DNA from 4 places in the Pseudoalteromonas maricaloris genome. Region 1 is predicted to be linked to each of the others. Evidence: predicted binding sites of a transcription regulator. Region 1 holds the regulator's gene; each other region holds the start of a gene.

Region 1 (8,119 bases):
ATTAAGTTAACCCTATTCATTTATTTTATCGCAGAAATCAATTTCTTAATTTGAATTTTATTCGTGTTGTTTCTGCTGGTGGGTTGTTATCGTTAATACACGTTAAAGGTGTACGCAACGATAAAGTAGGATTTTCTCGGCAACTCGCTTTACTGCACGAGAGAAACCTAAATTGGTATTACAGTGTAACTCAGTTTATTGGGAACTACCAAGGTTTACGCTTAATTATGAGAGACTTATTATACCAATTCGATTAATTAAGTGATCTATTTTTAAGCGAGAAAACCTTGTCGATAACACGGCGAAAATTTTGCTATTTAGTTGTTCTAAATGAGAAATTTTTAACACAGTTAGCGTCAGGTTTGCTCCTTCAAATTGAGTAAGTATTAAGACTAATTGGTATTAGACCAGTCTGGTTACGGAGGGGGAGATTAGCAGGGACTAAATGAATCAGACCTTAGTGCTATTTTGGTGCTAGTAGCCCAAGTTACTCGGATTCATTAAATTTATTTTCTATTAGTCCGCCAATGGCGTCTAGTGCATACTGAGCATCAGGACCTTCACAAACCACTCGGACTTCTTTCCCTTGGCTGCTTTCAAGTAACAACAGCGCTAGTACGCTGTCAGCAGCTGCACTTTTGTCTCCTTGATATAAGGTCACTTCGGCATCAAATTGGGTTGCTAATTGTGCAAGAACCGTCGCTGCTCTAGCGTGCAGACCAAGCTTGTTCTGGATTAAAAACGTATCTTCTAACATTTAACCCTCTTGCTCACGGTGGCGAATTTTGACGTTGGGATGGGTTTTAGCAAAACGCTCACCAATGGTTTGCGCTAAATATACCGAGCGATGTTGCCCACCTGTACATCCTATTGCAATCGTTAGATAACTGCGATTGTTACGCTCTAAGTGTGGTAACCAAGTTTGTACAAAGGTTTGGATCTGCCAAGTAAACTTTTGCACGATGCTGTGACTCGACAAATAGTCTTTGACTGGCTGATCTAGGCCAGTTAGCGGCTTAAGCTCAGGCTCCCAATGTGGGTTGGGCAAAAAGCGCGCATCAAAAACGTAATCCGCTTGTTTTGGGATACCGTGTTTAAAGCCGAAAGATTCAAAGGTAATAATGAGTTGTTTGTCTTTTTTACCTAAGATTTTTTCGCGGATATCTTCTGCAAGTTGATGAACGCTCAGGCCTGTAGTATCAATGAGAAAATCGGCGCGAGTGATCAATACGTCTAACAATTCCCGTTCTTTCTTTATTGCAACATCTAGTGGAAGATTATGCAGTGAAAGAGGGTGCAAACGGCGTGTTTCTGAGAAGCGTTTTATCAGGGTTTGATCGTCACTGTCTAAATAAAACAGGGTAGGTTTGGCAAAGCCTGGTAAGTATTCAAGAATGTCATTAAACTCGTCCTGTTCTTTAGGTAAGTTTCTGACATCAATACTGACTGCTATTTTATTATAATTGTCCGAAACGCTGCGGACTAAAGACGGCAGCAAATTGACCGGAATGTTATCTACACAATAGTAGCCTAAGTCTTCCAATACTCGAAGCGCTACAGATTTACCAGAGCCTGAGCGGCCACTGATAATGATAAGCTCGAGTCCTTTTTCTTCATCACTCATCAAGTTCACCTTGGATCACTGCATATAACTCATCGTCACTTTTTGCTTGTCTAAGCATTTTGCAAAAAGACTTGTCTTTGAGTGTATCAGCAATCGCCGCTAAGGTCTTCAGGTGCTGTTGATTATCACCTTCGGGTACGATGAACGCGACAAAAATATCGACAGGCTGCTTATCTATGGCTTCAAACTGGATCCCTTGCTCGCTGACAAGCACCATTGCAAGGATTTTATCCAAACCTTCAAGTCGACCATGGGGAATGGCAATGCCTTTACCGATCCCTGTGCTGCCTAATTTCTCTCGCGCCATTAAAGCGTCCAAGATAGCATGCTGACTGGTATTTGGAATTTGGCTATGAGCCAGTTCGCTGATGTATTCTAAAATACGTTTTTTGCTATTAAAAAGGACCGCAGCTTTACTGCAGTCCTTGTTCACTAATTCACTTAATTTCATCTTAGTGTCGAGTGAGCTTCTCTTTGTGTTTAATAACTTGACGATCTAGCTTGTCGATAAGGCCATCAATTGCGGCATACATATCTTGATGCTCTGTTGATGCAAATAGCTCGCCGCCGTTTACGTGTAATGTTGCTTCTGCTTTTTGTACTAGTTTCTCGACATCAAGGATCACATGCACGTTATTGATATGATCAAAGTGCCTTTCTAGCTTCGCAAACTTGTTGGTGACATAGTCTCTTAATGAGTCAGTAATTTCTACATGGCGACCAGTTAGATTTAGTTGCATAAGCATTTTTCCTTCTTGGGTTTTACGTCTTATATCAAGCTTTTACGCTGATTTGACGGTGGAATGGCTAGGGATTCACGATATTTTGCAATCGTGCGTCTCGCTACCTTAATTCCTTGCTCAGCTAAAATATCTGCAATTTTGCTGTCACTCAATGGCTTAGCGGTATTTTCTGCAGCTATCAGCTTTTTGATAAGTGCTCTAATTGCTGTAGAGGAGCACTCACCTCCATTTTCTGTACTTACATGGCTAGAGAAGAAATACTTCAGCTCAAATATTCCCCGAGGTGTATGCATGTATTTTTGTGTTGTCACACGGGAAATTGTGGACTCATGCATCTCAACCATTTCAGCAACATCATTTAGCACCATAGGGCGCATTGCTTCGGGGCCATGTTCAAAGAATGCCTGTTGTTGTTGCACAATGCAATTGGTAACTTTTAATAATGTATCATTTCGGCTTTCTAAGCTTTTAATAAACCACTTTGCTTCTTGTAAATGTGAGCGAATAAACTGACTATCCGTACTGGATTTCGCTGTTCTAGACATCGCAGCGTAATGGTCGTTTACTCTTATTTTAGGCATAGCATCAGGATTTAGCTCTACGACCCAACGACCTTTTACTTTTTTCACCGATACGTCAGGGATCACATATTCAGGCTCTTCATGAATAATGCTTGCCGCTGGTTTTGGGTTAAGGCTATGAATTAACGTCATGACCTCTTTGAGATCGGCTTCTTTAAGGCGCGTTTTCTTTGCCAAAGTTCGATAGTCACGGCTGGCAAGCAAGTCGATATGCTCTGTCAGAATCATTTTTGTTTCGGCAATCCATGGCGTATCCGGAGCGAACTGATTTAGCTGAATACACAAGCATTCTTGTAAACTACGCGCTGCGATACCGACAGGATCGAAAAGTTGAATACGTTTGAGCACGGCTTCGACTTCATCCAGCTCAATAGGCTCTTCGCTACTCTCGTCATTAATGCTTTCTAAAATGTCTTCGCAAGACAGTGTTAAAATGCCTGACAGGTCGACCGCTTCAATAATCGCAATCGCAATCGCTCTATCTGTTGGACTAAATGGTGTCAGCTCAAGTTGCCACATGAGATAGTCGTGGAGAGATTCAGAGGTTTCCCCTTGATAAACATTATCGTCATCAGGAAGTGGGCCTGAACTTGCAGCGGGTGCTGCGCTCATATATTCATCCCAAGTGACATCCATGGCAAGGTCATCACTGACAGTGTCTTTGCTCATGGCGGTATCTGAGTCTATTTCATAGTCACTAACCTGCGCTTCATCGCTTGAATCTTGATTGTCGTCAGCACTACTTTTTTCTTGGCTGTGTTGGTCAGCGTTTTCGCCGTCAGTATTATCACCTTCTTCCACTTCCAACAATGGATTGCTGTCTAATGCTTCTTGTATTTCTTGTTGCAGATCCAATGTACTAAGCTGCAGCAAGCGAATGGCTTGTTGCAGTTGTGGAGTCATTGTAAGTTGCTGCCCCATGCGCAGCTGTAATGATTGCCTCATGTATCTCTAACAATCCTTTTTAACAGTTATTAATACTACGTCTTAACTATAGCTTGAATTGTTCGCCTAGGTAGACATCTCTTACGGTTTGATCTGCCAAAACATGTTCTGGCGTGCCTGCAGCGATTAACTCACCATGTGAAACGATGTAGGCTTTTTCACATACGTCCAGTGTTTCTCTAACGTTATGATCGGTGATTAGCACACCGATACCGCGGTTTTTTAGGTGCTCTATGATTGTCTTTATATCTAACACCGAAATAGGATCAACACCAGCAAAAGGTTCATCTAACAGGATAAACTTAGGATTAGCGGCTAAAGCGCGAGCAATCTCTACGCGTCTTCTTTCGCCTCCCGATAATGCCATGCCCTGTGAGTCACGGATGTGTTGAATATTAAACTCATCCAGTAACTCATTGAGTTCAGCTTCTCTCTCAACTTTAGATAAGTCTTTTCGAGTTTCTAAAATCGCCATCAAATTTTGATAGACCGTGAGTTTTCTAAAGATTGAAGACTCTTGCGGTAGATAGCCAATACCAAGTCGCGCGCGGCTGTGCATCGGTAGCAAAGTGATATCTTCATCATCAATCTGAATAAAACCTTTGTCGCTTGGTACTAACCCTACAATCATGTAGAACGTAGTGGTTTTACCTGCACCATTTGGTCCTAATAAGCCTACAATGCTGCCAGCCTTAACACTTAAGCCAACATTTTTGACGACTTCACGACCTTTATAACTCTTTGCTAGACCAGTTGCTTTGAGCTCGCTCATTAATTGTTACCTTCTTCCTGCGCTTTTTTATCTTTTGCGTTTTTTTTGTCATCAACAGGAACAAGGATGGTTCTTACCCGAGAATCTTCTTGGTCTGAGCGCTCAGCACTGATCAATTGCTTTTCAATGTCATAGGTGATGACTTGCGCATTGATTTTTTGCCCAGTTTGATTGATTTCCGCATCGCCAGAAATGACTAAGGTGCCTTTCGCAACGTCGTAACGAATTTCGTTTGCTTTGGCTTCTAGCAAATTACCATCAGGTTGACGTTCGCTGAAAATAGCTGGGCTGCCAGTTGCAACAAGCAGTTGCTTGTTAGTACCAAGCTCCGCGCGGCGGTGGACTTCTAGGCGATCGGCATTTATTTTTCTGTTGCCATGAATAATAACAACATTCTGTTCAAAAATACCGATGTTGCTTTGCAGTTGAGCTTGCTGACGGCCAGCATCAATAATGACTTCATTTTGTTCTGCAGCATTTGCTAAAGTAGAACTTGCAAGCAAGCCGATGAAAACTAGTTTGTTAATGATTTTACTGGTCATAATAAATTGTCTTTGTGTGGTTGATGAGTTCGATCACTTGCTTTTGTAGATCCGCATGCAGCCCTTTACCCGTGATCCTAAGACTAGGACCGGTGATAACGACAGGGTGTTCCGATTTCATCAATTTTTGCTTAATTTCAACTCTTACATTATCGGCATTGATATTGGTGATCATGGCGTTAGGCGTTAAATTCTTTGCCAGTACATTGCCTTCTAATATCAAGGTATTGTTTTCGTACAGTGTTGCTTCTAATGCACTTATTTGCCAATTCTGCTCACCGTTATATAAGGTGAAAATAGGCTTTTCAAAGTGACTAAAGCCAAGATCTTGATACAACTCCATCTTATCAGCAGTTACCTGATAGTTTAATAAGCCATTTTCACTATAGGTCGTTTGCTGAAGCGTGGTTGCAACATAATCGGGCTTAGCTAACGGTTCATCTTCTTTTGCTGAGTCCGCCTCTGATGGATTAAACATGGGCGACCACATCCATACCATTAAAGAAGCGAAAACAATGAGTAAGATGACACGTAATACGGTCATGTACTTGATCCTTTGGAAGTCAATAAGTGATTTTGGCTGAGCATTAGAAGATCAGTCAACTCTCTCACGGCACCAAAACCACCAGGCATCAAGGTCGTGTAATGGGCGATATGTTTAACAAGAGGATGTGCATCATTGACGGCAACGGCAAAACCGACTCGCTCCATTACGGGTAGATCTGGGCCATCATCACCAATATACGCAATTTCGTCATCACTAAGGTTGAGCTTAGTCTTCAGTTCATCATATGCCACTAACTTGTTTTCTTGGCCTTGGTAAATATAAGTTACATTTAAACTAGTCATGCGTTGCTGAACTATTTGTGAATGCCTACCTGTGATAACGGCGACTTCGATACCACTATCAATCAAGGCCTTAATACCAAACCCATCTTTGGTATTAAATGCTTTCAGTTCTTCTCCATTATTACCAAGGTATATACGTCCATCTGAGAATACGCCATCAATATCGCAAATCAATAATTTGATTTGTTTTGCTTTTTCCCAAGCTTCAGGTGAAATCGTCTGATATAAATCTTCAAATTGCATTACAGCACCCCCGCTCTAAGTAAATCTTGCGTATTCAAGGCGCCAACCGGTATGTTGTTTTCGTTTACCACAATCAAGCCATTAATTCGTTTGGTTTCCATGATATTGAGTACCTCAGCTGCGAGCATATCGGCGCGTGCCGTCGTACTTTTAGCCGTCATTACTTGCGTGATTGGGGTGGTATGAATATCGACCTTTTGTTCGATAATACGCCGCAAGTCACCATCGGTAAAAATACCTTGTAATTGCGAGCTTTCATCTACGATTGCCGTCATACCTAAACTTTTAGCTGACATTTCAAATAAAGCTTCTTTAACTGTGCAATGACTATTGACCATAGGGATTGCATCCCCTTGATGCATGACATCAGCAACGGTTAGTAGTAGACGCCTTCCTAAACTACCGCCAGGATGAGAAAGCGCAAAATCATCAGCCGTAAAGCCTCTGGCTTCAAGTAGCGCAACCGCGAGCGCATCACCCATCACTAGTGTAGCTGTGGTGCTAGCCGTGGGTGCAAGTCCTAATGGGCAGGCTTCTTTTGATACTTTAACACAAAGGTGAACCGTCGCATTACGAGCCATTGTAGAGCTCGGGTTGCCTGTCATGGAAATAACGGGGGCTCCTAAACGCTTTATCACAGGCAGGATTGAGATCACCTCTTGGGTTTCCCCTGAGTTGGAGATCATCAAAACCACATCATCTTTGGTGATCATACCCAAGTCGCCGTGACTTGCTTCACCTGGATGAACAAAAAATGCGGGGCTGCCAGTACTTGCGAGTGTCGCTGCGATTTTGTTACCAATGTGGCCTGATTTACCCATGCCAATCACGATGATGCGACCTTGGCAGCCAAACATAATTTCACAGGCTTTTACAAATTGTTGATCAACAAACTGTTGCACTTCTTCTATTGCTGCAAGTTCGGTAGCAAAAACTTGATTTGCAGAATCAATAAATGGGTTCGTTGTCACAAGGCTTCCTTAAATGATGTAGTAAATATAACCGACGAAGCTAGCGACAAGTATGCCACCTTCCAAGCGGTTGATGCGGCGCTGACCTGTTAGGCTGAGGCTCATTAGGATAAGCAGCAGTGTCGCGCCAAGCATAATAAAGATATCACGTGACGCAATATTGGCGTCGAGGACAGATGGGTTGATAATCCCAGCAATAGATAGCACTGCCAATATATTAAAGATGTTCGAGCCAATAATATTGCCAAGCGCTAGATCGTCTTCTTTTTTAAGTACGCCAGCAACACATGCCGCAAGCTCGGGTAAACTAGTACCAACGGCGATAATGGTTAATCCTATTAGCAGGTCACTCATGCCAAAATATTTGGCGATGTCAACCGCAGCGCCAACGAGATAGTCCGCGCTAATAGGCAGTAAAATCATACCCACGATTAACCAGAAAACGGCTTTTTGAGTTGGAATATTATTTGGCACTTCTTCACAGGCTTCACTGACAAATGGGTCATCATTATCTCCACCACCACGCTTGGTGATAATGATAAGTGCAAGAAGAAAAGCGGCGAAACCGACTAATAACAAAACACCTTCTACGAAACTAAAGTGGTTATCACTAACGATATACCAAGCAGCCAATGAAACGATGACTAACAGCGGCATTTCGCGGCGCAAAATACCAGAGCCTACGGAGAGTGGCCTTAATAACGCAGTGAGACCCAAAACGAGTAAGATATTAGCGATGTTAGAACCTATGGCATTGCCTACGGCGGTGTCTGTTTTATCTGCAAGAGCGGCTTGCGCAGCAACCATCATTTCTGGTGCTGAAGAACCCATGGCCACGATAGTTAAACC
Region 2 (8,119 bases), 530 kb from region 1:
GCTACGCGTTGCTCGAGCTCCTCTAATCGCTCTTCGATACGTATTAGACTGCTTGTGATGTAATCCAGCGCTTCAAATACGCGCTCTTGATCTGCGTTAGTTGGAGTAGCGGCTGTTTGGCTTTGTAGCTTGGCATTGATCCCCGCACTTGCAAGTAATTTTACCTGTTTTAGTGCTTTGGCTTTATCAGCAGGAGCAAACAAGTTTTTGCCAGCGTAAAATTGCTGGATCTTTGAGGGTGAGGTTTTCAACCTGTCTGCCATTGCGATAGCGGCGCTTTGTTGATCCTTACCGTCGGCCATGCCAACGAAGACGACTTTAAACTGCTCGTTCATGGTGCGTGCCTAAGTTGTAGAGAGATAGTATTGAGTATATCTAGATTATAGGTAACTGTAGAAGGATAAAAGGAAATTTTTACAATCTGGTGAGTATTAAGATAAGTGACCGCTTGCGCGGCCACAATGGGTTGGGAATTTAGTAAAGCGCTGACTGATCCGCTTTGGGGGTTGTTTTTAAGATAAACTCGCGGAGATCTTCGTTCGATTTTTGTAAATCTTCATGACGCAGGTACATCATGTGCCCGGAGCGGTAGCCTTTAAAGCTTAAGCGATCACGCATTTTTCCGCTCGGATCGAGTTGCCACATATTGTACTTGGCATCAAAGTAATTCGTTGCGCCATCGTAGTAGCCAGACTGGATCATCACGTTTAGGTAAGGGTTTTGTGCCATCGCTAATCGTAATTGCTCACCGACATTATTATCGCTGTTATCCCAAGGGTAAACTGAACCAAACATATTATATTTTACATCGGTTTTATAGTTGAGCTCCGTTGCGAAGTAATGATTGATCGCTGGCGTAAATGAGTGCAACCAAGAGGTCAGCTCAGGCCAATAATCAGGGCGAGAACCAGCGTCTCTTTTATCAATACCAAGGTAGCGTGAGTCCAAACGACCTAGGGTATAGCCACGCTCACGCAACAGTTCTTTCCAAAATGCCGCAGTAGGAATATCTAGGTTGTTTTGAGCTACAAAGCGCTCGCTTAAGCCACTATATTTAGCAACGGCCTGTGTCACACTTTGCTTTTCTTGGGCACTGATAAATGCGCCTTTGGCGAGTGCGGGAAGATACTGATCAACCGTATATTGTTCAACCTCTGCAAGTACTTCGAGTAAATCTTTATTTTGCAATTCAGAAGACAGCGCCTTGTGGTACCAAGCGGCAGCAGCGTAATATGGTAAACGGTTTGCCACTTCAACCGGACCTTCTCGTTTAATGCCGATTTCTGTAGGAGATACCAACACCACGCCATTGAGGTAAAGCCACTGGTTGTTTTGCATCGCGTGCGCAAGACCTGACACTCGAGTCGTGCCGTAGCTCTCACCAATCAGGTACTTAGGGGAAAGCATACGCTCATTGCGATGAATAAATGTATTGAGCCATTCGGCTAAGTACTTCACGTCCGCGTTGACACCAAAAAACATCTTTGTTTGTTCGGCTTTACTAGGATATTTACCTTCAGCATTTTTGAGTACGCGAGAATAACCTGTGTTGACTGGGTTTACATAAACAATATCGGCAACATCTAGCACTGAATATGGGTTATCTTTCAAGCCGTAAGGTTGCAGTGGATACCCTTCGTCATCAATTTTTAATACTCTTGGGCCAGTATAGGCAATATGCATCCACACGGAAGCAGAGCCCGGACCACCGTTAAATGAGATCAACAGCGGGCGTTTGCTCATATCTTTGATTTTTGTGCGCTTATAGTAGGTGTAATGCAACGTTGCAACTGCGTCGCCGTTTTCATTCCACACCGGCTGTGTGCCTGTTGTTGCGGTGTAGTTAATACGTTCACCTTTTATTTCGGCTCTATGCTCAGTTGTTATTTTATGATCTATCTCAATTGCGCGGTTGTGCTCTTCAGCTATGCTTGGCGCTGAGAGTAGGGCACAACTCACGAGCAATAGTGGTAGTAGTTTTTTCATTGCTTCCTCGGTATTACAGTAGGTATGTCTGCATTAAAGAAGTATTTCATCTGAAATTCAAAGCCATTGAGACAAACTCAACAAAAAAAACGGCAGGTTTGAAAGTAGGCTGTTGTAACCTCGTTTATCGAAAAGTAACGAATTTGAGCCGATTTGGTTTTTTTTAGTGCAAAATTCGCGTATATTTAGTACTTTATTATGTAGTAATAAAGTATTTAGCCCCGTTAAATTCTTGTTTCACTGCGCTTCTCGTTGTACTTAAGAGATCTCAATCCATGCAAAGAATTTTAATTGTTGAAGACAGTAAAGTCGTACAACAGGTATTGCGACACCTTGCTGCTCAGCATCTAGATGTCGAAATCGATTTTGCTTGGTCCCTCAAGGAAAGTAAGGACTTCTTAGCACAGCACCAATATACATTGGCGCTGGTAGATTTAACGCTGCCCGATGCGATGGACGCAGAGGTCGTGCAGCTCACGCTCAGCCACAAAATTCCTACCGTGGTGCTGACCTCAAAAATAGATGAATATAGCCGCCAGCAAATGCTTGAAATGGGCGTGGTGGATTATGTGATTAAAGACAACCGTGATTCATACCTATACGCGGTCAAGTTAGCATCTAGACTGTTGAGAAACCAAGGTTGCAAGGCGCTGATCGCCGATGATTCTGTGATCAGTCGAGCTGTAATGAAGCAGATGCTTGAAAAGCAATTATTTACAGTGCTTGAGGCGCAAGATGGCGAACAGGCATTGGAGATGTTGTTATCTGACCATGAAATTAAATTGCTGCTGACAGACTTTGCGATGCCGACGATGGATGGCTTTGAGTTGGTGAAATCCGTTCGTAATAGTCGTGGGCGAGATGAGTTGGCGATTATTGGTCTGTCTGGCGCTGGAAGTCATGGTTTGTCAGCAAAGTTTATCAAATACGGCGCCAATGACTTTTTGGCAAAACCTTTTATGAGTGAAGAGTTTCATTGCCGCATCATGCAGACGATGGAGCAGCTCAATTTGATTGCAGAAATCAAAGAATATGCCCATCGAGACTATTTAACAGGACTTTATAATCGCCGTTATTTCTGTCAGCAAGCAGAGCGTTTAATCAAGAACAAACCGAGTCAGCATATATTGGCATTGTTAGACCTCGATCATTTTAAATCTATTAATGATCAATATGGTCATGAAAGCGGTGATGATGTACTTAAACAAGTTGCTGATTTACTGCGTAGTGCATTTGGTCACTACATTGTCGCACGTATTGGTGGGGAAGAGTTTGCTTTGCTTATTCCAAGCTCAGATATGAAGATGGCAAAGCACATGCTAGAAGACTTTAGAGAGCGCCTTGCGCAGCAAGCATTCAAAATTCCTGAGGGTAAGCATTATTGCACCATCAGTATTGGCCTCGCGGCTTGCCAATCAAAGAGTCTAAGCGAAGTAATGCGCAAGGCGGATAAAGCGCTCTACAAAGCGAAGGACAAACAACGAAATTGCGTTATCGCGCATTAGCTTTTCGTTATTTGGGTGCTTATGCACCAACTCAGTTCAGACTTAATATCAATGCACCTAGATGGTGCATTTTTTATGCGTGAAATTCCACTTCTCACTTTAATTCATTGTTAATTAAGGAATAAAAAATTTGGCATAAAGGTTGGATTACTACATACAACAGGATCAACTGTCCTAAGGGGACTCAGCATGAAAATGATAAGTGCAATAATAAAACCATTTAAACTGGATGAGGTACGTGAAGCGTTAGCCGATCTGGGGATTGAAGGCATGACGGTTGTTGACGTTAAAGGGTTTGGGCGTCAGCGCGGCCATACCGAACTGTATCGCGGTGCAGAATATCAAGTCGATTTCATTCCAAAAATAAAAATAGAAATTGCGACGTTAAGCGAAAACGCCGAGCGTGTTGTGGAAACGGTTACAAAGGCTGCGTTCACTGGAAAAATTGGTGATGGAAAAATCTTTGTTTACGACTTAGACCAAGTTGTTCGGATCCGTACCGGCGAACTTGATGAAGAAGCCATTTAAGGGGAGCCAAGCAATGGAAAATACAATAATAGAACTAAAATTTTCATTAAATACCTTTTACTTTTTGATCTCTGGCGTCTTAGTTATGTGGATGGCAGCCGGATTCGCTATGCTTGAAGCGGGATTAGTACGCTCAAAAAATACCACTGAAATCCTTACCAAGAACGTCGCACTGTACGCTATTGCTTGTACTATGTATTTGCTTATTGGTTACAACATCATGTATGTCGATAATGCCGAAGGTGGGGTTTTACCAAGTCTTGGTGCGCTCATTGGCAGTGCTGCTAAGGATGCCGACCATGCACTGCAATCCGACTTTTTCTTCCAAGTGGTATTTGTTGCAACGGCCATGTCAATTGTCTCGGGCGCTGTTGCTGAGCGTATGAAGTTGTGGGCGTTTTTAGCATTTTGTGTGGTGTTAACTGGTTTTATCTACCCATTAGAAGGCTATTGGACGTGGGGCGGTGGTTTCTTATCTGAGCTTGGCTTTGTTGACTTTGCCGGCTCTGCCATTGTGCATGGTGCCGGTGCTGCTGCGGCACTAGCGGGTGTTTTGTTACTTGGTGCGCGCAAAGGAAAATATGGCAAAAATGGTGAGATTTACCCAATTCCTGGTTCCAACATGCCACTGGCTACACTAGGCACCTTTATTTTGTGGATGGGGTGGTTTGGCTTTAACGGTGGCTCTCAGCTGTTCCTTGCCGACAAAGAAAATGCCATCGCGGTCAGCCAAATCATGTTAAATACCAATGCGGCGGCGGCGGCAGGTGCGGTGGCTGCACTGTTGGTGTGTAAATTAATGTGGGGCAAGGCGGATTTAACTATGGTGCTTAATGGTGCACTAGCAGGTCTGGTGACCATTACCGCAGAGCCTGCCTCTCCAACACCTGTACTAGCGCTTATCCTCGGTGCCATAGGTGGTGCATTGGTGGTGTTTAGTATCGTTGCGTTAGATAAGGCAAAAATTGATGATCCTGTCGGTGCTATCTCTGTTCACGGTATATGCGGTGCGCTGGGTGTGATGATGGTGCCATTTTCAAACTCAGACGCTACTTTCCAAGGTCAGGCTGTGGGACTCATCACTATTTTAGGTTTTGTTTTCATTGCTTCTTATATTGTCTGGAGTGTATTGAAAGCGAGCATGGGGATCCGCGTTGGCGAAGAAGAAGAGCTAAGCGGTATGGATCAACATGATTGTGGCGTAGATGCCTATCCTGAGTTCGTGACAGTTCGCGGACAGTAATACCAATTTGGCTCTCGGTCAATATTGTAAAGTTCTCGTTGTCTAAACAAAGTGGGTCCAGTAGGGCTCACTTTTCTTTATAAATATTATTCTACTTTCAGCAGTTGTTAATTTAGGTTACCCTACCATCTTGCGATTCATTTTTTAGTTTTACTTGGGTCATGACGGATAAAAAGAAAAGAACACCTGCCAACAAATCAAACGTCAAAGCGAACACTTCGCGTAAAAACAATACCCAGCAAAACGGTTCTAAGATGCAAAGAATTAAAAGCCGTGTACTGAGCACGTTGTGGTCTTTCTTTTGGAAGGGGACTATTGCGGCGATATTCCTTGTTGCAATCTATATCATCTACTTAGACGCTAAAATAAGCCGGCAGTTTGAGGGTAATAAGTGGGAACTTCCCGTTCAAGTTTATGCCAGATCGATGCAGTTTTTTCCTGATCAGTTCCTTAATGAGGATGAAGTGCTGTGGGAGCTGAAGCGGCTTAACTATTCTCGTGTAAATCGTATCAGCCGTACCGGTCAGTATACCGTTCAAGGTCGTACAATCACCATTCATCGTCGCGCGTTCGAATTCTACGATGGCCCAGAAACAGCGCGTATTTTTACGCTTAATTTTGCTGGTAAGAAGCTTGCCAATATTGTTGATAATCAAGGTCGGCGTTTAGCTGGGGCTCGCCTAGAACCGGTGCAAATTGCTCGGATCGGCAATGAATCGCGGCAAGACAGAGAGTTTGTTCCGTTCGATAAATTCCCTAATATTTTAAAAGAAACGCTGCTGGTGGTAGAAGATAGAGACTTTTACCAACATCATGGTGTTTCTGCGCTGTCTATTTTACGTGCGCTGTATGCCAACATCAAAGCTGGGCGAACTGTGCAAGGTGGCAGTACGCTTACGCAACAGCTCGCAAAGAACTTTTATCTCACCAGAGATCGCACCTTAATCCGCAAGGTGAATGAAGCGTTCATCGCATTGATTTTAGATTTCCGTTACAGCAAAGATGAAATCCTCGAAGCCTATTTAAACGAAGTGTTTTTGGGGCAAGCCTATAATCAAGGCGTTCATGGTATGGGGCTTGCGGCCGATTTTTATTTTGGTAAGCCAGTGGACGAGCTTGAGTTTGACCAAGTCGCTATGCTAGTTGCGATGGTTAAAGGGCCATCTTTTTATAACCCAAGACGCTATCCTGAGCGGGTAATGGAAAGGCGTGATTTAGTCTTGAGGCTAATGGTGGAAAATGGCCTTATCACAACGCCCGAATATCGCGCAGCGCTGGCAAGGCCGATTGATGTACAGCCTTTAAAAGCGAGCCGTATGCAGTCTTATCCTGGATATTTGGAGCTGGTGAATCGCGAGTTAAAGAAACTGGTGCCTGATGATGACATTGTCGACTCTGGAATTCGGATTTTTACCTATCTCGATTTACAAAAGCAAACGGCGATGGAAGATGCCGTTAAAAAGGGCTTACCTTACTTAGAGCGTCGCTTTAAAACGGAAGATTTAGAAACTGCCATGCTGTCAGTTAATGTTGAAAAAGCGGGTGTATCGGCGTTAGTTGCTGGTCGTCAGTTGAAGTTTTCAGGTTTTAATCGGGTATTAGACACCGAGCGTAATATAGGTTCACTGGTCAAGCCCGCTATTTATTTGAGTGCTTTGTCGAATCCAAACTACCATTTGGGCATGCTGCTTGATGACAGCCCCCTTGAAGTGACAGACGGTTCAGGTAAGGTCTGGTCTCCAGAGAACTTTGATCATAAATTCAGAGGCCAAGTGCCAATGTTTGAAGCGTTCAGCAATAGCATCAATATTCCGGCAGTAAACCTTGGTTTGGATGTGGGGGTTAATCGAGTCGCACAAACTTTGAATGACCTTGGTGTCTCTAAGTCGATTCCACTTTATCCTTCTTTATTATTGGGCGCGTTAGAGCTATCTAGTTTTGATATTGCAGAGGCGTACACCACGCTTGCTGCAGATGGTAAGCAGAGCGAGTTGACCAGCGTCATGGCTATCACCGATTCACTGGGTAAGCTGGTATACGAACATCCGGTACAAAAAAGCCAAACGCTAGACAGCGACGCGGTATACATGACGAAATACGGTATGAAACGCGTAACCAAAAAAGGCACAGCAAAGCGTCTCAATCTTCACTTCCCCTCAATTCAACTTGCAGGGAAAACGGGGACGAGTAATGATTTAAGAGACAGCTGGTTTGCAGGTTTTGACCAAAATACGGTCACCGTTGCTTGGATTGGTCGCGATGATAACAAGCCAACGGGATTAACGGGCAGCCAAGGTGCGCTTGAGCTCTATATTCGTTACCTAAAACCACTAAATCCACAAGCGATTGTTGATGAGCGTCCAAAGTCCATTCGCTGGGCGTTTATCAATCCGAAAACGGGTAAGCAGTCGCCTCCGAGTTGTGGTCCTGTATTGCAGCTACCTATTAGAGAGAGCATGTTCGAACCAAGACCTGGATGTTGAACCAAGTCTTGGCTACTAGGGTTTGTTGACCCTAGCACAGTCTCTAAGCTTTAAATTTATCGATTTCTTTATTTAAAGTTTGTGAGAGCTTGCCAAGTTTTTGTGCATCGCTTTGGGTCGCTCTTGCGGAACCCAGAGTATGCTGTGCTAAGTTACTGATCTCAGATGATTCATTCAATGCGTGTTCGGTCGCTTGGGTTTGTTGCTGTACCAGCTGACTGATCAATTTCCCTTGCTCGTCTATGTCTCGCATGCTTTGCTCTGCGTGCTGTAGGACTTCATTAGTATCATTCGCGGCGATAACACTTTGCGCCATATTGTCTTCACTGCTGCGCATTTTGTCTTGCGTGTCTCTGGATGCAGCTTGTAAAGAT
Region 3 (8,119 bases), 510 kb from region 1:
CTTGGCTGGGCTATTAAAAGAGCAAAAGAAAGTCGTTGAACACATGATTTCACAGTCGGGTAAGCACCGCTGGTTACAATTGAGTATTTCTTTAGTTTGGGATAAAAATAAGCGCCCTAAATATTACGTGATCCATATTCAAAATATCACTGGTCTGCTGTTAGCGAAGCAAGATGCCGAGCGCGCAACGCTTGCCAAAAGCCGCTTTATTGCGAATATCAGCCATGAAATTAGAACGCCAATTAATGCCATATTAGGTTTGGCGGATATGATCAAAAGTGAGGCGCTGACTCGAGTTCAGAATAAAAAGTTGCAGCAGCTTTCTGGGGCTGCAAACGAGCTGCTTACCATGCTCAACAGTATTTTAGAGTTTGCCAAAGTCGAAAGTCATCAAGGCACAATTCAATACGAGACATTTCAGACCTGCCATGTATTTACCACGATAGAATCACTGATTAAGCCTTTATGTATACAAAAAGGTTTGGAATTTGAGTTACAGGTCGACCCTCAAGTTTGGCCTTACCTGTACAGTGATGAAGATAAGGTAAAGCAAATCTTAGTAAACCTACTTGGTAACGCTGTAAAGTATACCAATCATGGTAAGGTTGGTTTGAAGGTAACGTTAGTTAATGATAGAGCTGCAAAACAAACCATAAAGTTTGCTGTTTGGGACACAGGAGTTGGGATCAAATCGCAAGAGATTGAACATCTTTTTGACGCATTTACCCAAGGTGATGAAAGCTTCACACGTCGTCACGAAGGCATTGGTTTGGGGCTTGCGATTGTGAAGCAAGAAGTTGCACTCTTAGGTGGCGATATTGCGGTTAACTCAACCCCGAACGAAGGAAGCTGCTTTTTCTTCGAATTGGTGCTAGATAAAGGCGCTTGTCCAGTCGTGGATAGTCACAAAGAAGTTTACTGTCTCACCACCGAAGCGCATAGCTTACCAAGCTATTTTGCAGGTCTTGCAGAACCTTTATCTGTTGAACGATTGCACGCGATGAATACTCAGCTCGACAAGTCTATTGTTGTTATTCCACCGGAAGCAGCGCTTGACCCCGCTTATGCGCTACCTGGAAATACTGCATTACTACTACATTGTGAGGGGGAATTTCCTGAGCAAAGTAACCATATTGCGCTTAATCAAAATGTGTTTTACCAATCAGCCTATACATGGCTTGCTGAATTTGCCCATATGACGCAAACCGTCGACAACGTGTGTATGCAGGTTGCCGGTGCGCTTTGCTTGGTGGTCGACGATAACAACTTAAATTTAGATATTACTGAAAATATGTTGAAGCAGAATGGTATTTCTACCATAGGGCTACAAAGCGCCGAACATATTGAGGAAGTTTGTCGCTCACTGCAACCCGACATCATCCTGATGGATATCCATATGCCAAACATTGATGGCTATCAAGCGACCAAGCAGATCAGAGCCGTGTGGTCTGAAACTGAGCTACCCGTTATTGCCTTGACCGCCAATGCAAGCAAAGAAGAGCGGGCGAAAGCCACAGCCGTTGGCATGAATGATTATTTGCTAAAACCAATTAATAGCACACAGGCGTGCAAGGCATTGGCAAGTAATATTTTCCAGTCAGATAAAACAGAAGAAGCTTTTTTTGATTATGAGTTTGCTTTATCACAAATGATGCAAAATGAAACGTTTTTGCAAACAATGTTAGATAAATTTGCTAAACTTTGCCATGATTACCTAGAACAGGTTGCTGAAATAGAGCAAGGTTCAGCATTATTCGAGTTAGCACACGGAATTAAGGGCGCTGCAGCAGGTCTGGGCTTTAAGCGACTAGCAAAAGTTGCGAAAGACCTTGAAACGCAAAGCAAAACGATCACAACAATAACAAATCGCACTGACTTGGATGTGTTAACAAATGCACTTTCACAGGTGGTGTGCTTTATCGAGCTAAAAAGGTAGCGTCATAAGATGCAGCAAGCTGAGCACATTTTTATTATTGATGATGACCCAATAAATAAGATGGTCCTAAGTAATACATTAGGTGATGGCCATCGGTTATCCCATAGCACAGACACTAAGTTATGTATTGATGAACTAAAAGCAAGCAAACCAGACCTTATTATTTTAGATGTGTTAATGGCTGACGGCGCTGGGTTTTCTGTTTTAGAGTGCCTAAAAAAGGATGCGAGCACTTACGGTATTCCCGTTGTCGTGATCTCCGGTAGTGTGAGCTTTAAAGATGAAGCACGAGGTTTGGAGTTAGGGGCCGTGGATTATATTACTAAACCCTTTAACCCTTTGATTGTAAAAGCCAGAATCAAAAACCATTTAGCAATAAAAAAGAAAAATGATCTGCTAGAAAAGCTAGCCTCTATCGATGGTTTAACGGAGTTGCCCAATCGTAGATATCTAGATGAAGCGATGAAATCAGCATTAGAAATCGCAAAAGCTGATGGCAGTGCGTTTACCGTTATGCTGGTTGAGGTGGACTATTTTAAAACGTTTAATGAGCATTATGGCTACATGCATGGTGATGATTGTTTATTTAAGGTCGCCAAAGCGCTAGAAGAAGGCGCAACCCGACGTTCTTTATTTATTGGCCGTTTTGATGGTACTCGTTTTGCGTTGGTGCTAACTCAGCATAATATCGATGTAATTAATGAGATAGCAGAAGCGTTGCATGACTCGGTTAATGCGTTAAAAATCCCCCATATTGCCTCACCGATATGTGCTCATGTGAGCGTTAGCATTGGTGCAGTTCATATTGAAAATCACTGTAGTAGTGAGCTTGGTGAGTTGATCAAAATGGCGGACAGTGCCCTTGCTGTTGCACAAAAGCAGCAAAGCACGGTATTTATTAAAGCACTATAAATATCTAAAGCCATATGCAGTGACAAGAGTGTATCTGCATTCAGACAATAAGTGCACCGCATAAAGCTTGGCTATGCTCATGCTTTATAGATCTTTAACCGAGTATTTTGTGCCTTTTGGTGTGGTGTTAGGCTTATTCTATGGATATACGGCGTAAAATAATTTGGGTGGACTGTATCGCGGCTATATCCGTGGGGTTAATCGTATTGCTTTTCCACTCAATGATTGGTGCGATCTATCATATACCTGAACAAACCATTATCTTTATCGCATTATCAAATCTGTTGTATGGCGCGTACTCTTTTAGCCTTGCCATTCAAAAAGCGAAGAACATAAAACATTTGCAGCTTTTAGTGTTCGGCAATCTTTTTTGGGCGCTAGTCTGCGCTGGAGTGGTTGTTCAGTATTTTAACGTTGCAAGTCTAATTGGTATTGCTTTTATTGTTTGTGAAGCTATGTTTGTCATCATGCTTGCCTATTTCGAATGGAAGTATAGGTATGAGCTGGTATCAGAGGACAGTTCAGCTTAATTGGCTGGGTTATTAAAGTTTGGCTTGGTTTTGTTTTTAACTTATTAAGATGACAAGAAAATAAGGAGTTGGCTACACACATCTGTGCGTCAGTTTGCTCAGATTATTCACCATCCTTGGTGCGATAAAGTATTACTGAATTTGCTTTAATGCGTTGTCGCCAAAGCCAACCAGTTGGTTGTTTTTGAATACCAATGGCGTGCACTCATCTTTTGTTACTTTGCCGTCTGAGTGTTTACTGTTGGTTGCATAGTACAGCACTTGATAGTTATCGCCGTCTTTTGACACCAACTCGCTAAAATCAGGGGTTGCAAACATGTCTTTTACTGATGAGTAAGACGCGCCCATTTCAAGGTTGGCAATCTTTTCACGATTTTTACGCTGTTTATGTTCCCAGTTAGACGAGTTGTATTCAGAAGCCCAACCGTGCTCTACTTCACCGTCGGATACAGCAACGATACAGCCTGATAATAGAGTAGAGCTAAGCGCAGCCACTAACATTAATTTTTTCATTGTTGTTTTCCTTTTTAATTTTGTTGCTGAGCAAATAATGCAAACAGCCATTTGTTTTTTGCTTGAATTATCACAAGAGTTGCAAACTCTTTGCCAATTAATAAAGTTTATAAATATCAGTTTGTTGTTGGTTTTTAATCAGTTTATAGTTGATGGTTTTCACTAATATTTAGCGATATCACTCACTAAAACAGTAATCTAGACCACTCGGTTTCTCGTTGTCCCAGCCACAAAACTTTCAATATTAATGACAATTTCGCCGACTAAACGTTCGATGGCCTCTTTACTTGCCCATGCCGTATGCGGTGTCAAAAGCAAGTTCTCACCTTGGTATTGAACGAGAGGGTTGCTTGCTTGTGCCGGCTCTTGTGTCAGGACATCCACAGCAGCACCAGCTATTTGCTCGTTAGTTAGTGCATCCACCAGCGCTTGCTCATTGACTATTCCGCCTCTTGCGGTGTTGATAAGATAAGCATGATTTGGAAGTAGGGCGAACTCAGCACTTGAAATCAGGTTTTCTGTTTCAGCGGTAAGCGGGCAGTGAATCGATACAATATCCGCAATCTGCAGTGCTTCTTCAAAAGCCATTCGTCCTGCTCTAATCTCAGTTACGCCTCTACGTTCGGCAACAATTACTTGAGCTCCAAATGCTTGCGCGACTTTTGCAACGGCTTCTCCTAACGTTCCATGGCCTACGATCACAAAGTTTTTGCCTGCAATTTCGTTGATACTGTAATCCAAACGACAAAACATGTCACTTTGCTGCCAAAGCCCTGCATGGCAGTCTTGCTGGTAACGATGAATATTTGTCATTAAGTTACCAAGCATAGTAAAGGTGTGCTGCACGACAGAAGGGGTCGAATAACCAGCCACATTGGCTACCGCAATTTGATGAGCTTTTGCGGCTGTTAAGTTGATGTTGTTGACGCCTGTGGCTGCAACACAAATCAATTGTAATTGTGGTAACGCCGCGATTGTTTGTTCAGTTAACTGTACTTTATTGGTGATGATGACTGCTGCATCTTTACAGCGTGTGATGATGTCCTCACTGGATGTGGTGTCGTAAGACGTTAATGTGCCTAGTTTGGCAATGGGGGAAAGATCGGTTCCTGCAAGGGTTTTAGCGTCTAATACCACGATTTGCATTATTTTTATCCTTTTCTTGACTTTGGAGTTAACTCTAAGGTTTATACTTGTGATGTCGACTAGGATAATCTTCAGGACTTGGGAGTGTAAAGTGGTAAAGATTGGTGAGCTGGCAAAGCGGCTTAACGTATCAACTGACACGTTAAGGTATTATGAAGCAAACGATCTCCTACACCCTTGCACAAGGAGCGAGGGTGGGTATCGGTTGTTTGATGAGCAAAGTGAAAAGCAAATGCGATTTATTCTTCGCGCGAAGGAAGTGGGTTTCAGCCTCAAAGAAGTGCAAGACTTGCTGAAGATAAAGTTTGAAAAACATCAGCACAGTTGTGAAGAAGTGAAAACACTGACTATCACTAAACGGGATTTAGTGAGAGCGCGGATCGCTGAGTTACAAAAATTTGAACAATCGTTATCGACGCTAGCAGAGCAATGCTGCGGCGGTAAGGAAGCGGCTGTGAGCTGCTCGATTTTAACGGCCTTGGAGGCTATCGATGAATGAACTGATAGTAAATTTTTGGCAGCTATTTTTAGTATCTGCCCCGTGGTTACTGCTTGGCCTAATATTGGCCGGGTTACTTAATGTATTTATTCCAAAAGATTTGTTGCAAAAGCATTTAGGGAAAGAAGGATTTTGGACGACGATAAAGGCAGCACTGATTGGGGCGCCGATGCCGCTTTGCTCTTGCGGCGTTATTCCAGCTGCAGTGGGACTGAGAAGAGCGGGCGGCTCAAAAAGTGCGACAACCGCATTTTTAGTCTCAACGCCTGAAACTGGCGTGGATTCTATCTCGGTTTCTTATGTGCTACTTGGTCCTTTTATGGCAATAATTAGGCCAATTGCGGCTGTGGTTAGTGCAATTGCGGCTGGGTTGCTCGTTGGCAGTGAGAAAGATGATAAGCCTGTGTCGCTAAAGCACCTTAATACCTCAGAAGAACCAAGCGCGACTAGCGGTTGTTGTGACGCTAATCATCACTCAGAGCCAAAGCCTGCTGAAAAGCATCACAGCCATGATAGCTGTTGCGCCAGCACTAAAGTGGAAACCGCAAAAGTAAGCTCAAGCTGCTGTGCGCCTGCAGGCCCTCAATTAGCAATGGCAGGGGCGAATATGTCTTGTTGTGATACTCCGGAGCCTACCGTAACCAGTTGTTGCGATGCTTCATCAGCCACGACAAGTTGTTGTGAGCCTGCCCCCGTACCTGAAAACCAAGGGGTTTTTGGTAAAATTGTAGAAGCTGTTAAGTTCAGCTGTAATCAATTACTGTCCGACACCGCAGTTTGGCTTCTTATCGGTTTATTCTTTGCCGCGTTAGTGCAAACTTTTGTGCCTGAGTCTTTCTTATCTCAATGGGGCGACGGTATTATTGCCATGCTAGTGGTTATTCTTATCAGTATCCCAATGTATATTTGTGCCACTGCTTCAACTCCAATCGCTGCGGGTTTATTAATGGCTGGTGTTTCACCTGGTGCAGTATTGGTATTTATGCTCGCAGGTCCTGCAACTAACATCGCCACAATTGGGGTGGTAGGTAAAGAATTAGGGCGTCGTGCCGTGTTTGCCTATCTGGGCGGCGTTATCGGAGTTGCGCTTATCTTTGGCTATTTAACTGATTACTTAGTTAATACTTACGGTTTTGTAGTAACGCCGATGATAGGTGAGGAGCACGAAGTGCTACCACATTGGTTAACAGTATCGATGGGCGCATTATTAGCAGCACTCTTACTAAGATTAGCTATACTCAAATTAGGTAAAGTTGTTAGAAGATAAACAATTGTGGTACTTTTTACCGTATTACAATTGCATGACGCTTAAGCATTTAATGTCCCAAATTGGTGTATCGCCTTGGTGGTCAGACATGAAATGCTTAGCGTCTGTTTATTTGACACGATAGAATGCGTTCCAGTATTCGTTAATCCGACAGTTTGAGAAGTAGAGTGGATAAATACGCTGACATTAGACCGTATAATGATGATGAAGTAGTGCCAGCATTGGCACGTCTACTAGGTGATGATCAATTCATTGATGTGATCGCCAAATATAACCTGCCAGCTTGGTTGAATGCCTGGCCTGCTATTGCACGTCCACTCGTAAGAATGAAACTAAAAAAGAAGTGGGGAGATTTTTGTACGATTGAACAAGTACAAGATGAAGTGGCGTACTATCTACAAATTTTAATCAATAAAACGACGTCTAAAGTGACTTATTCTGGCCTTGAAACATTGGACTCGAATACCTCGTATTTATTTATTTCAAATCACCGTGATATCGTATTAGACCCTGCGCTTGTTAACTGGGGCTTGCATCAGCAAGATATGCGTACGGTGCGTATCGCTATTGGTGATAACTTACTACAAGTACCTTATATCACTGAGCTTATGCGCCTTAATAAGAGTTTTATAGTAAAACGTTCGGCAAAGGCGCCGAAAGAAATGCTAAAAGCATTAACCCAGCTTTCTGCCTATATTTTTGACTCATTGAGTGAAGGTAACTCCATTTGGATTGCGCAAAAAGAGGGGCGTGCAAAGGATGGAGTAGATCAAACCGATCCAGCACTGTTAAAAATGCTACAGCTCAATGGTCGCAAACAGAAGCTAGATTTTTCAGAATATGTAAAGCATCTCAGGATAGTGCCCGTTGCCATCTCCTATCAATATGAGCCATGCGCGGTTGCTAAGGCTAAAGAGCTATACCATAAAAAGCAGTTTGGCCAATATGTGAAAGCACAAGGCGAAGATATTGCCAGCATTGTCGAGGGCTTTAGTTCAGATAAAGGCCATGTGCATATCGCATTTGGCGATCCTATCACTGCGGATGTTGAAAACCCAGATGAGCTGGCGAATGTCATTGATAAACAGATTTTAGATTTATACTATCTGCATTCAACCAATCATCTAGCAGCAGGTGATGATGCACAAGTTAGTCCAGAAGATAAAGAGGACTTTATCTCTAAACTAGAGTCTGTACCGGAAGAGCTGAAGCAATTGGTGTTGAGCATGTATGCCGAACCACTGCGTCGCAAAGGCATTTAATAGCAGTGAGCAAGCGCAACCGTGGTGTTAAGTGGTTGCGCTTTTGTTCGGTTA
Region 4 (8,119 bases), 680 kb from region 1:
TGTATGCATTACAACACCATAGAAGAGCTAGATAGCTTGTTTGATGCATTCAGTGAGCTATTAGCATAATAAAAAGTGGGAGCTATGGCTCCCATTGCTCATTTAGGTTCCTTGCCCTTCAATAAATGCATTGAGCTTTGCAATGCGATGGCTCATACCTTCAATGAGCTTATCTTTGATTTTTTCCCGGATCACATTGGGCAAGCGTGTTAGTGCATCTGGGGTTATTGCCAAGATGATGCTGTCTTTTAACGCTTGTGCGCTAGTACTGCGTTCTCGGTTAGTGATAAATGCGCCTTCACCTAAAAATTCACCAGGACCAACCTTACCTAAATCATGGGCCGCATCTTGTTTAAAAATCAAAAACTCACCGCTTAACACAATATACAAGCGATTGTCTTTTTCAAAACGTTTGAAGGCGTGACGCTCTTGCTGCACCAGATATAAGTGACCAAAAGACTCGAGTAACACCTGGCGCTCGGCAAGCGTAAACTCTTTAAAAAACGCTAAGCGATTGATGATCTCTAGTTGTTTAAACAGTGGGACATTTTCAAGCAGTTTCACAGGCTTACATAAGTTAGTACATTGTCTTTATTAAATAGTGGCGACTTTTTTTGATTAGAGCAATGATTTTTTATTGTCGCTTACACCAATCTACTTGATTATGTCGCCAACTATTTATGTGGATTGGTATATAACGATAAGCGACATGAGTTAAATCATTCTAGCAAGCAGGGTCGTACGGCGAAGTAGGGCACGTCATCCCCTGATAGCTGATACAGCCTTTATTGTGTGGGGAGGTAACATCATAACCACCAGCAGCTTGCGGTGTAAGCTCATTTGCTAGCTTCTTGCTGTTAGATAAATGTTTTAGTGGTTTTTTATTCAATGTAATTTTCATAGCGATTCCTTTACAAAATGTAAGTTATGCCGAGTAACAAGATACGGCATAGTCCAAGCTACTGGTTGTTTGTGTGATTTTCAATCAGATATTATTCATTTTGGGAACTGAAGTGGTGAGGAAAAAGCTGAGTCATAATACTCAGCTTGTCGTCTAATCTTGAATATTTCTCTCTTTTAGCTTTCTGGTCAACGTATTGCGTCCCCAACCTATCTTTAACGCCGCATCTTGCTTATGACCATGACAGGCATTGAGTGCGGATTTGATCAGTCGTGTTTCTAATTGTGCCTGTACATCGGGCCAAATATGGTCTTTTCCTTTACGTAACTCTGAGTCTAACCAAGTTTGGAATGCGTCCAGCCAATTGCCATGCTCTAAGGCGTCAATCTGTTGTGGCTTTTCTAGCTCTTCGGGAAGATCCGCAGGGGTGACAAGTTCACCCGGGGCCATTACCGTTAACCAACGGCAGGTGTTTTCCAATTGTCTAACGTTGCCAGGCCAATGATACACCTGCATTTTTTGCAGAGCATGTTTGGAGATGATTTTTGGCTCGGCTTTTAGCTCCTTTGCGCTTTTTGCAAGGAAGTGATCGCACAGGGCGGCGATATCTTCAGGGCGCTCACGTAAGGCTGGAAGTTTTAACCTGACGACATTTAGACGGTGAAACAAGTCTTCACGGAATTTACCTTGCTTGACCAGTGTCTCTAAGTCTTGATGGGTAGCCGCGACGATACGGACATCGACTTTCACGCTGTTATGGCCACCAACCCGATAAAACTCACCATCGGCGAGTACGCGCAATAGCCGAGTTTGTACGTCCAGTGGCATATCACCGATCTCATCTAAAAATAGGGTGCCGCCATCGGCTTGTTCAAAGCGACCACGGCGCATGCTGTCAGCACCGGTAAAAGCGCCTTTTTCATGGCCGAACAACTCAGACTCGACGAGATCTTTGGGGATGGCGGCCATATTGAGCGCGATAAAAGAAGCGTCTTTGCGCGGGCTGTGATTGTGCAGCGCGCCTGCCACAAGCTCTTTACCCGTACCAGATTCGCCGTTAATCAATACACTCATGCTTGAAGCGGAAAGTTTACCGATGGCGCGGAACACTTCCTGCATAGCTGGGGCTTCACCAATAATGTCGGGGCTATTGGCTTTTTCACTGTGGCGCTTTTGCTTTTTAGTTTGCTGGCCTGCGCGAAATGCACGTTGCACAAGGGAAACGGCCTCGTTTAAGTCGAAAGGTTTGGCGAGATATTCAAACGCCCCTTTTTTAAATGCGTTGACCGCAGAGTCTAAGTCCGAGTGGGCGGTCATAATGATCACTGGCAGGTTTGGGTAGAGCCCTGCAATTTTATCTAACAAGGCCATGCCATCGATACCTGGCATACGTACATCTGAGATCAGCACTGCGGGTTGCTCATATTCAAGCGCGGTCAATACATCTTGACCACTGGCGAAGCTCTCGGTTTCAAACTCAGCTCGCTTTAATGCCTTTTCTAAAACAAATCGGATTGAAGCGTCATCATCGACTAACCAAACTGATTTCATTGCACGTTTCCTGTTTCGGTGTTGTCAAAGGGAAGGTAGATACTGAACTCTGTGTGTCCTGGCCAACTATCGCATTCGATAAATCCTTGGTGTTGCTCTACCAAAGTTTGCGCGATAGAGAGCCCAAGTCCAGAGCCTCCTTCTTTATTCGTGATCATCGGAAAGAACAATGTCTCTTTTACCTCATCAGCGATCCCCGGACCGTTGTCGCTGATACGGATGAGCAATGCTTTTTTCAATAGTCGCTCACCATGATGAAGACGATGTTTAATGCGCGTTGTGATGGTGATCGTACCGTCATGTTGTAGTGCTTGCTGCGCATTGCGCAGCATATTCAGCAGAACCTGCTGAATTTTGGCTTGATCTATCACGATAGCCGGAATACTGGGATCATAATCTTTTACCAAAGTGATATCGGCATCGCGCTCCAAGGTGGTTAACTTAATCACCGATTCTAACGCCTGATGGATATTACACGGCTCTTTTTGTGGTAACTGATTGGGTCCAAGCAATCTATCTACCAACTCGCGCAATCTATCTGCTTGCTCAATAATGAGCGTGGCACATTCTTCCCGTTCTTGTTGATCAGTTTCATACTGCAATAATTGCGCCGCACCGCGGATCCCACCAAGTGGATTTTTTATTTCATGGGCAAGACCGCGAATGAGGTTTCGAGCTGCCTGAAATTGGTGCATTTGATTGGATGCTTGGTCATAACGCAGGGCATCATCAACACGGCGACATTCCACTAAAATATACGCCTTGTCTGCAAGGTAAATTCGTCTGGCATGCAGGCTTAGTGTCGCGACACGATTATCTACGAATACCACGTCTACCCTGTGTTGCTGGCAGTCTACGCCATCTTGTAGCACGTATTTAGAGAGCCGTGGCAGGTCAATATGATGATGATTAAATACACTATCAATCGCCAGTCCGACAAGCCGTTTTGTGCTGAGTCCCAGTAGTTCACTACTGCTGTAATTGGCATAGTGGATCATTAAATTTTGATCGAGCACTAAAATCGCGGTTGAGAGAGATTGCCAAACTTTATCCAAGTCAATCGAGTTATGTTGATCCATATATGTTCACCGTGCACCAATGTGGTGCAATGAGAATAGCATAGCTTTGCATCCATTAAAGTAAATTATTACCTAAGCTCAGAAACTAGGGGTTTTCGAACTCGTATCCTAAACTTGTTATTAATAAAGCATGCCAACTTTAAGGTGCCCACATTATTAATGCTTTGTGTCAAAAAATACATCTAGCTCGTTTTTGTGGGGGGAGCCTTTTTGTCACGTTCTGTATGAGCGGGTGTGACTTTCAAAGCGCTAAGTATGTTACCGAACAGATTAACTGCTTTCCTCCTCAAGCCGCGAGTGTACATCGAGCTACGAATGGCGAGAAAACCACCCTTACAGGTGTGATGCGAGTCGTTCAACCTAACTGGCGAGATAAATATTTATTGCGAACAAAGGCTGAGGTCTACTATCAAGTTCAGGTTGGTGAGCAAAGGTTGTGGATTGAACACAATGAAATGTCGAATTTGGCTTTCTCAATACCAGAGGAAATGAGCGTGGTGTGTTTGCAACTACTGGTTGCAAGCCAGTGTAGGTAAGCAATATCGCTTTAATTATTTACGGTATTGCGGTGCAAAAAGAACTTATGAACATCACTTTGGGCGACTAACATACCTTTTTGATTAAACACTTTCATAACCACAGAATGCTCGCCGCGATCAATGCCACGCAAAGCAAACTGAGTATTACTTTGTTTTGGCCCTGTGGCTGTTCCATTGAGAAAGAGTTGCACGCTTAATCCTTGGGTAAACCTTGGCTCTATAGTGCCTGTTACGTATACGCTGCCGCTATTATCACGGATAGTTTGCTCATGCTCAGGAGAAGTGATTTTAGCTGTATATTGAATAGTTGGTGTCGTATCCGTTTGCTCGAGAATTCTAGTATCAACACTTGGCATGGTTAAGGCGCTGGCGTTGAGTTTGACTTCTTTCGAACCAGGCTGCGGGACATCAGAATAGACCCAATGACCGTTTTTGTCTTTCCAGCGATAGATTTTTGGATTGGACTCTGCTGCAGCATCAATGCTTGTTAGGGCTAGCGTCATGCTAACCGACATTATAAGAAACCACTGACGCACCACAAATCTCCAGAGCAAACTACTGTTCATACTGTAGTATAGAGCAGTTGGAATTGCGAGTTACAAATGAATAATTCCCATAATGACAACATAAAAGCGACTTTCTTTAAGCTTTTGAATTGCATTAAAAAAGCCCGTAACAACGGGCTTGAGAACACATATGATTAAGAGTGCCAGAAACGCATAATGAGTTTTGGCTCTACAAGCTCAATACGGCAGTATTGAGCGTAGTAGTCGGTTAGCGATTAAACGCTGTAGTACATTTCGAACTCAACTGGGTGAGTTGTCATGTTTAATTTTTCAACTTCTTTCGACTTAAGTGCGATATATGCATCGATTAGGTCGTCAGTGAATACGCCACCTTGAGTTAAGAACTCACGGTCAGCATCTAGAGAAGCAAGCGCTTCATCAAGTGATGCTGCAACAGTTGGGATTTCTGCTGCTTCTTCCGCTGGTAGGTCGTATAAATCTTTATCCATTGCATCGCCAGGGTGGATCTTGTTGCGGATACCGTCAAGACCAGCCATCAACTGAGCTGCGAAAGCTAGGTATGGGTTCGCGGCAGGATCTGGGAAGCGTACTTCGATACGACGACCTTTCTCTGATGGGATCACAGGGATACGGATTGATGCTGAGCGGTTACGTGCTGAATATGCAAGCATAACTGGCGCTTCAAACCCTGGTACTAGACGCTTATAAGAGTTTGTTGCTGGGTTAGTGAATGCATTGATTGCTTTAGCATGCTTAATGATACCACCAATGTAGTAAAGCGCTTCTTCAGATAGGCCGCCGTACTTGTCGCCTGCGAAGATGTTCTTGCCGTCTTTAGCAAGTGATTGGTGACAGTGCATACCTGAACCGTTATCACCAACAATTGGCTTAGGCATAAAGGTTGCCGTCTTACCGTATAGGTGAGCCATGTTGTGGATAACGTACTTCATCTCTTGGATTTCGTCTGCTTTAGTCACCATAGTATTAAAGCGAGTCGCAATCTCATTTTGACCAGCAGTTGCTACTTCGTGGTGGTGCGCTTCAACAACGTGGCCCATTTCTTCAAGTACTAAACAAGTAGCTGCACGCCAATCATTAGACGAATCTACCGGTGCTACTGGGAAGTAACCACCTTTTACGCCAGGACGGTGGCCTGTGTTGCCGCCTTCGTAGTCTTTGTCTGAGTTCCAAGCTGCTTCTTCAGCATCGATTTTGTACATTGAGCCAGACATATCAGTTTTAAATTTAACATCGTCAAACAAGAAAAACTCTGGCTCTGGACCGAATAATACGGTGTCTGCTATACCCGTTGAACGCATGAACTCTTCAGCGCGCTTAGCTACTGAACGTGGGTCACGCTCATAACCTTGATGTGTGTTTGGCTCAACCACGTCACAACGAACGATAAGCGTTGTTTCTTCTGCAAATGGGTCTAGCTTAGCGCTTTCTGCGTCAGGCATAAGTACCATGTCAGATTCGTTGATGCCTTTCCAACCAGCGATAGATGAGCCGTCAAACATTTTGCCGTCTTCAAAGAAGTCTTCATCGGCTTGATGATGTGGGATCGATACGTGTTGTTCTTTACCTTTTGTATCTGTGAAACGTAAATCAACAAATTTTACGTCGTGCTCTTTAATAAAATCTAAAACCGATTGTGACATGTGTCCTCCGACTCGTTGGGTTATTTTTTGCTGCAATGTACTGCAATTGCACACAGATAAGCTTGATCTGTGCCATGTTTTTAAGTTTTTGATAAATAGTGACTTTTAACTTTCTGGAAATTTAGGAGTTAGCTTGATGCACTAATTTGGTGCGTAAATGTTTCATTATGGTGCGCAATGTTGGTGCAAGCGATTCCCTGTGATAGCCGTTTTCGCTTAATGAGCATTGGTATAGTTTAAGAGTACAGATAAAGCAAAAACAACTTTTGGATCTGTGAAGTAAAAAGCCCAAAGTTACAGGGATCAAATTTGTCGACAGATGAAAATCCTCTTTTGGCGTTGAAACTCTTACATATATGGCGGGAATAACAAACCCTCTGCAAAAGCTTAAAAAGTAGTGCTAAAGCCACACTAGGTTGTTGATTTATGCGCGCACCAATAAGGATTATTGAAAAAAATGTTGGATAAACTTTCATCTGTCACATTAATAGTAGATAATACGCGACCTTTAATTCTCAATCGGGCAATCTCAACGCGCATTTTTGCGTAGATCGACTAGGATCACTGAGGGCCAACTTCACTGAGTAATAATATGAGCATCGAAAAGTTAAGAAATATCGCGATTATCGCGCACGTAGACCACGGTAAAACAACGCTTGTAGACAAGCTACTTGAGCAATCAGGTACACTACAGCAGCGCGGTGGTAATGAAGAGCGAGTGATGGACTCAAACGATCTTGAAAGAGAGCGTGGTATCACCATCCTTGCAAAAAATACCGCAATCAAGTGGAACGACTACCGTATCAATATCGTAGATACTCCGGGACACGCCGATTTCGGTGGTGAAGTAGAACGTGTTCTTTCGATGGCTGACTCAGTATTACTACTAGTTGATGCACAAGAAGGTCCGATGCCACAAACGCGTTTCGTAACGCAAAAGGCGTTTGCTCAGGGTCTTAAGCCAATTGTTGTAATCAACAAAATCGACAAGCCGGGCGCTCGTCCTGATTGGGTAATGGATCAAGTTTTCGATCTATTTGATAACTTAGGTGCAACTGACGAACAGCTAGACTTTAAAGTGATCTACGCATCAGCAATCAACGGCTGGGCAACACTTGACCTAGATGAGCCGTCTGACAACATGGAACCAATGTTCCAAGCTATCGTAGACGAAGTTGAAGCGCCTAACGCGGATCCTGAAGGTCCGTTCCAGATGCAAATTTCTCAGCTTGATTACAACTCATATGTTGGTGTTATCGGTGTTGGCCGTGTCACACGTGGTTCAGTTAAACCTAACCAACAAGTGACTATCGTGGGTGCTGATGGTAAGACGCGTAACGGTAAAGTTGGCCAAGTACTGGGTTACTTAGGTCTTGATCGTCACGAAGTTGAGCTAGCAACGGCGGGTGATATCATCGCAATCACAGGTCTTGGTGAGCTGAAAATCTCTGACACTATCTGTTGTCAGAATAATGTTGAGGCATTACCGCCACTGTCAGTTGATGAACCAACAGTAACAATGACTTTCTCTGTAAACACGTCACCATTCTCAGGCCAAGAAGGTAAATACGTAACTTCTCGTAATATCCTTGAGCGTCTAGAAGCTGAGCTTGTGCACAACGTTGCATTACGTGTTGAAGAAACGGATAACCCTGATAGCTTCCGTGTATCTGGTCGTGGTGAACTTCACTTAGGTATTCTTATCGAGAACATGCGTCGTGAAGGCTACGAGATTGCTGTATCTCGTCCAGAAGTAATCTTGCGCCATGTTGATGGTCAGCTAGAAGAACCGTACGAAACAGTAACAATTGACTGTCAAGACGAGCACCAAGGTTCTATCATGGAGCAGCTTGGTTTGCGT

Evidence for each region. Region 1 encodes sigma-54, which starts transcription at its own class of promoters, with help from an activator protein. Its sites were predicted from a motif close to GTTGGCACGNNNNTNGNNT; they were not measured.
Region 2: the regulator sigma-54 is predicted to act here: its motif matches at 3,621-3,639, upstream of CTT31_RS13925 (P-II family nitrogen regulator).
Region 3: the regulator sigma-54 is predicted to act here: its motif matches at 3,971-3,989, upstream of CTT31_RS14035 (DUF3192 domain-containing protein).
Region 4: the regulator sigma-54 is predicted to act here: its motif matches at 6,317-6,335, upstream of glnA (glutamate--ammonia ligase).

Annotation. Positions count from the first base shown of each region.
Region 1 is NZ_CP024625.1:3,676,831-3,684,949, reverse strand. Features, by position in the region: gene CTT31_RS16390 (HPr family phosphocarrier protein) at 488-757, opposite strand; gene rapZ (RNase adapter RapZ) at 758-1,624, opposite strand; gene ptsN (PTS IIA-like nitrogen regulatory protein PtsN) at 1,617-2,075, opposite strand; gene hpf (ribosome hibernation promoting factor) at 2,077-2,364, opposite strand; gene CTT31_RS16370 (RNA polymerase factor sigma-54) at 2,394-3,893, opposite strand; gene lptB (LPS export ABC transporter ATP-binding protein) at 3,940-4,665, opposite strand; gene lptA (lipopolysaccharide transport periplasmic protein LptA) at 4,665-5,207, opposite strand; gene lptC (LPS export ABC transporter periplasmic protein LptC) at 5,197-5,751, opposite strand; gene kdsC (3-deoxy-manno-octulosonate-8-phosphatase KdsC) at 5,748-6,299, opposite strand; gene CTT31_RS16345 (KpsF/GutQ family sugar-phosphate isomerase) at 6,299-7,270, opposite strand; gene CTT31_RS16340 (calcium/sodium antiporter) at 7,280-8,119, opposite strand, start outside.
Region 2 is NZ_CP024625.1:3,142,185-3,150,303, reverse strand. Features, by position in the region: gene CTT31_RS13940 (hypothetical protein) at 1-335, opposite strand, end outside; gene CTT31_RS13935 (S10 family peptidase) at 475-1,986, opposite strand; gene CTT31_RS13930 (GGDEF domain-containing response regulator) at 2,262-3,491, shown strand; gene CTT31_RS13925 (P-II family nitrogen regulator) at 3,681-4,019, shown strand; gene CTT31_RS13920 (ammonium transporter) at 4,033-5,262, shown strand; gene mrcB (penicillin-binding protein 1B) at 5,424-7,745, shown strand; gene CTT31_RS13910 (methyl-accepting chemotaxis protein) at 7,789-8,119, opposite strand, start outside.
Region 3 is NZ_CP024625.1:3,171,050-3,179,168, reverse strand. Features, by position in the region: gene CTT31_RS14050 (hybrid sensor histidine kinase/response regulator) at 1-1,936, shown strand, start outside; gene CTT31_RS14045 (GGDEF domain-containing response regulator) at 1,946-2,848, shown strand; gene CTT31_RS14040 (hypothetical protein) at 3,040-3,378, shown strand; gene CTT31_RS14035 (DUF3192 domain-containing protein) at 3,511-3,891, opposite strand; gene CTT31_RS14030 (D-2-hydroxyacid dehydrogenase) at 4,090-5,037, opposite strand; gene zntR (Zn(2+)-responsive transcriptional regulator) at 5,129-5,536, shown strand; gene CTT31_RS14020 (SO_0444 family Cu/Zn efflux transporter) at 5,529-6,803, shown strand; gene CTT31_RS14015 (1-acyl-sn-glycerol-3-phosphate acyltransferase) at 6,971-8,065, shown strand; gene CTT31_RS14010 (GNAT family N-acetyltransferase) at 8,117-8,119, opposite strand, start outside.
Region 4 is NZ_CP024625.1:241,188-249,306, forward strand. Features, by position in the region: gene CTT31_RS00835 (cysteine desulfurase-like protein) at 1-69, shown strand, start outside; gene CTT31_RS00840 (cyclic nucleotide-binding domain-containing protein) at 103-564, opposite strand; gene CTT31_RS00845 (hypothetical protein) at 725-901, opposite strand; gene ntrC (nitrogen regulation protein NR(I)) at 1,055-2,452, opposite strand; gene glnL (nitrogen regulation protein NR(II)) at 2,449-3,531, opposite strand; gene CTT31_RS00860 (DUF4124 domain-containing protein) at 4,079-4,585, opposite strand; gene glnA (glutamate--ammonia ligase) at 4,852-6,258, opposite strand; gene typA (translational GTPase TypA) at 6,851-8,119, shown strand, end outside.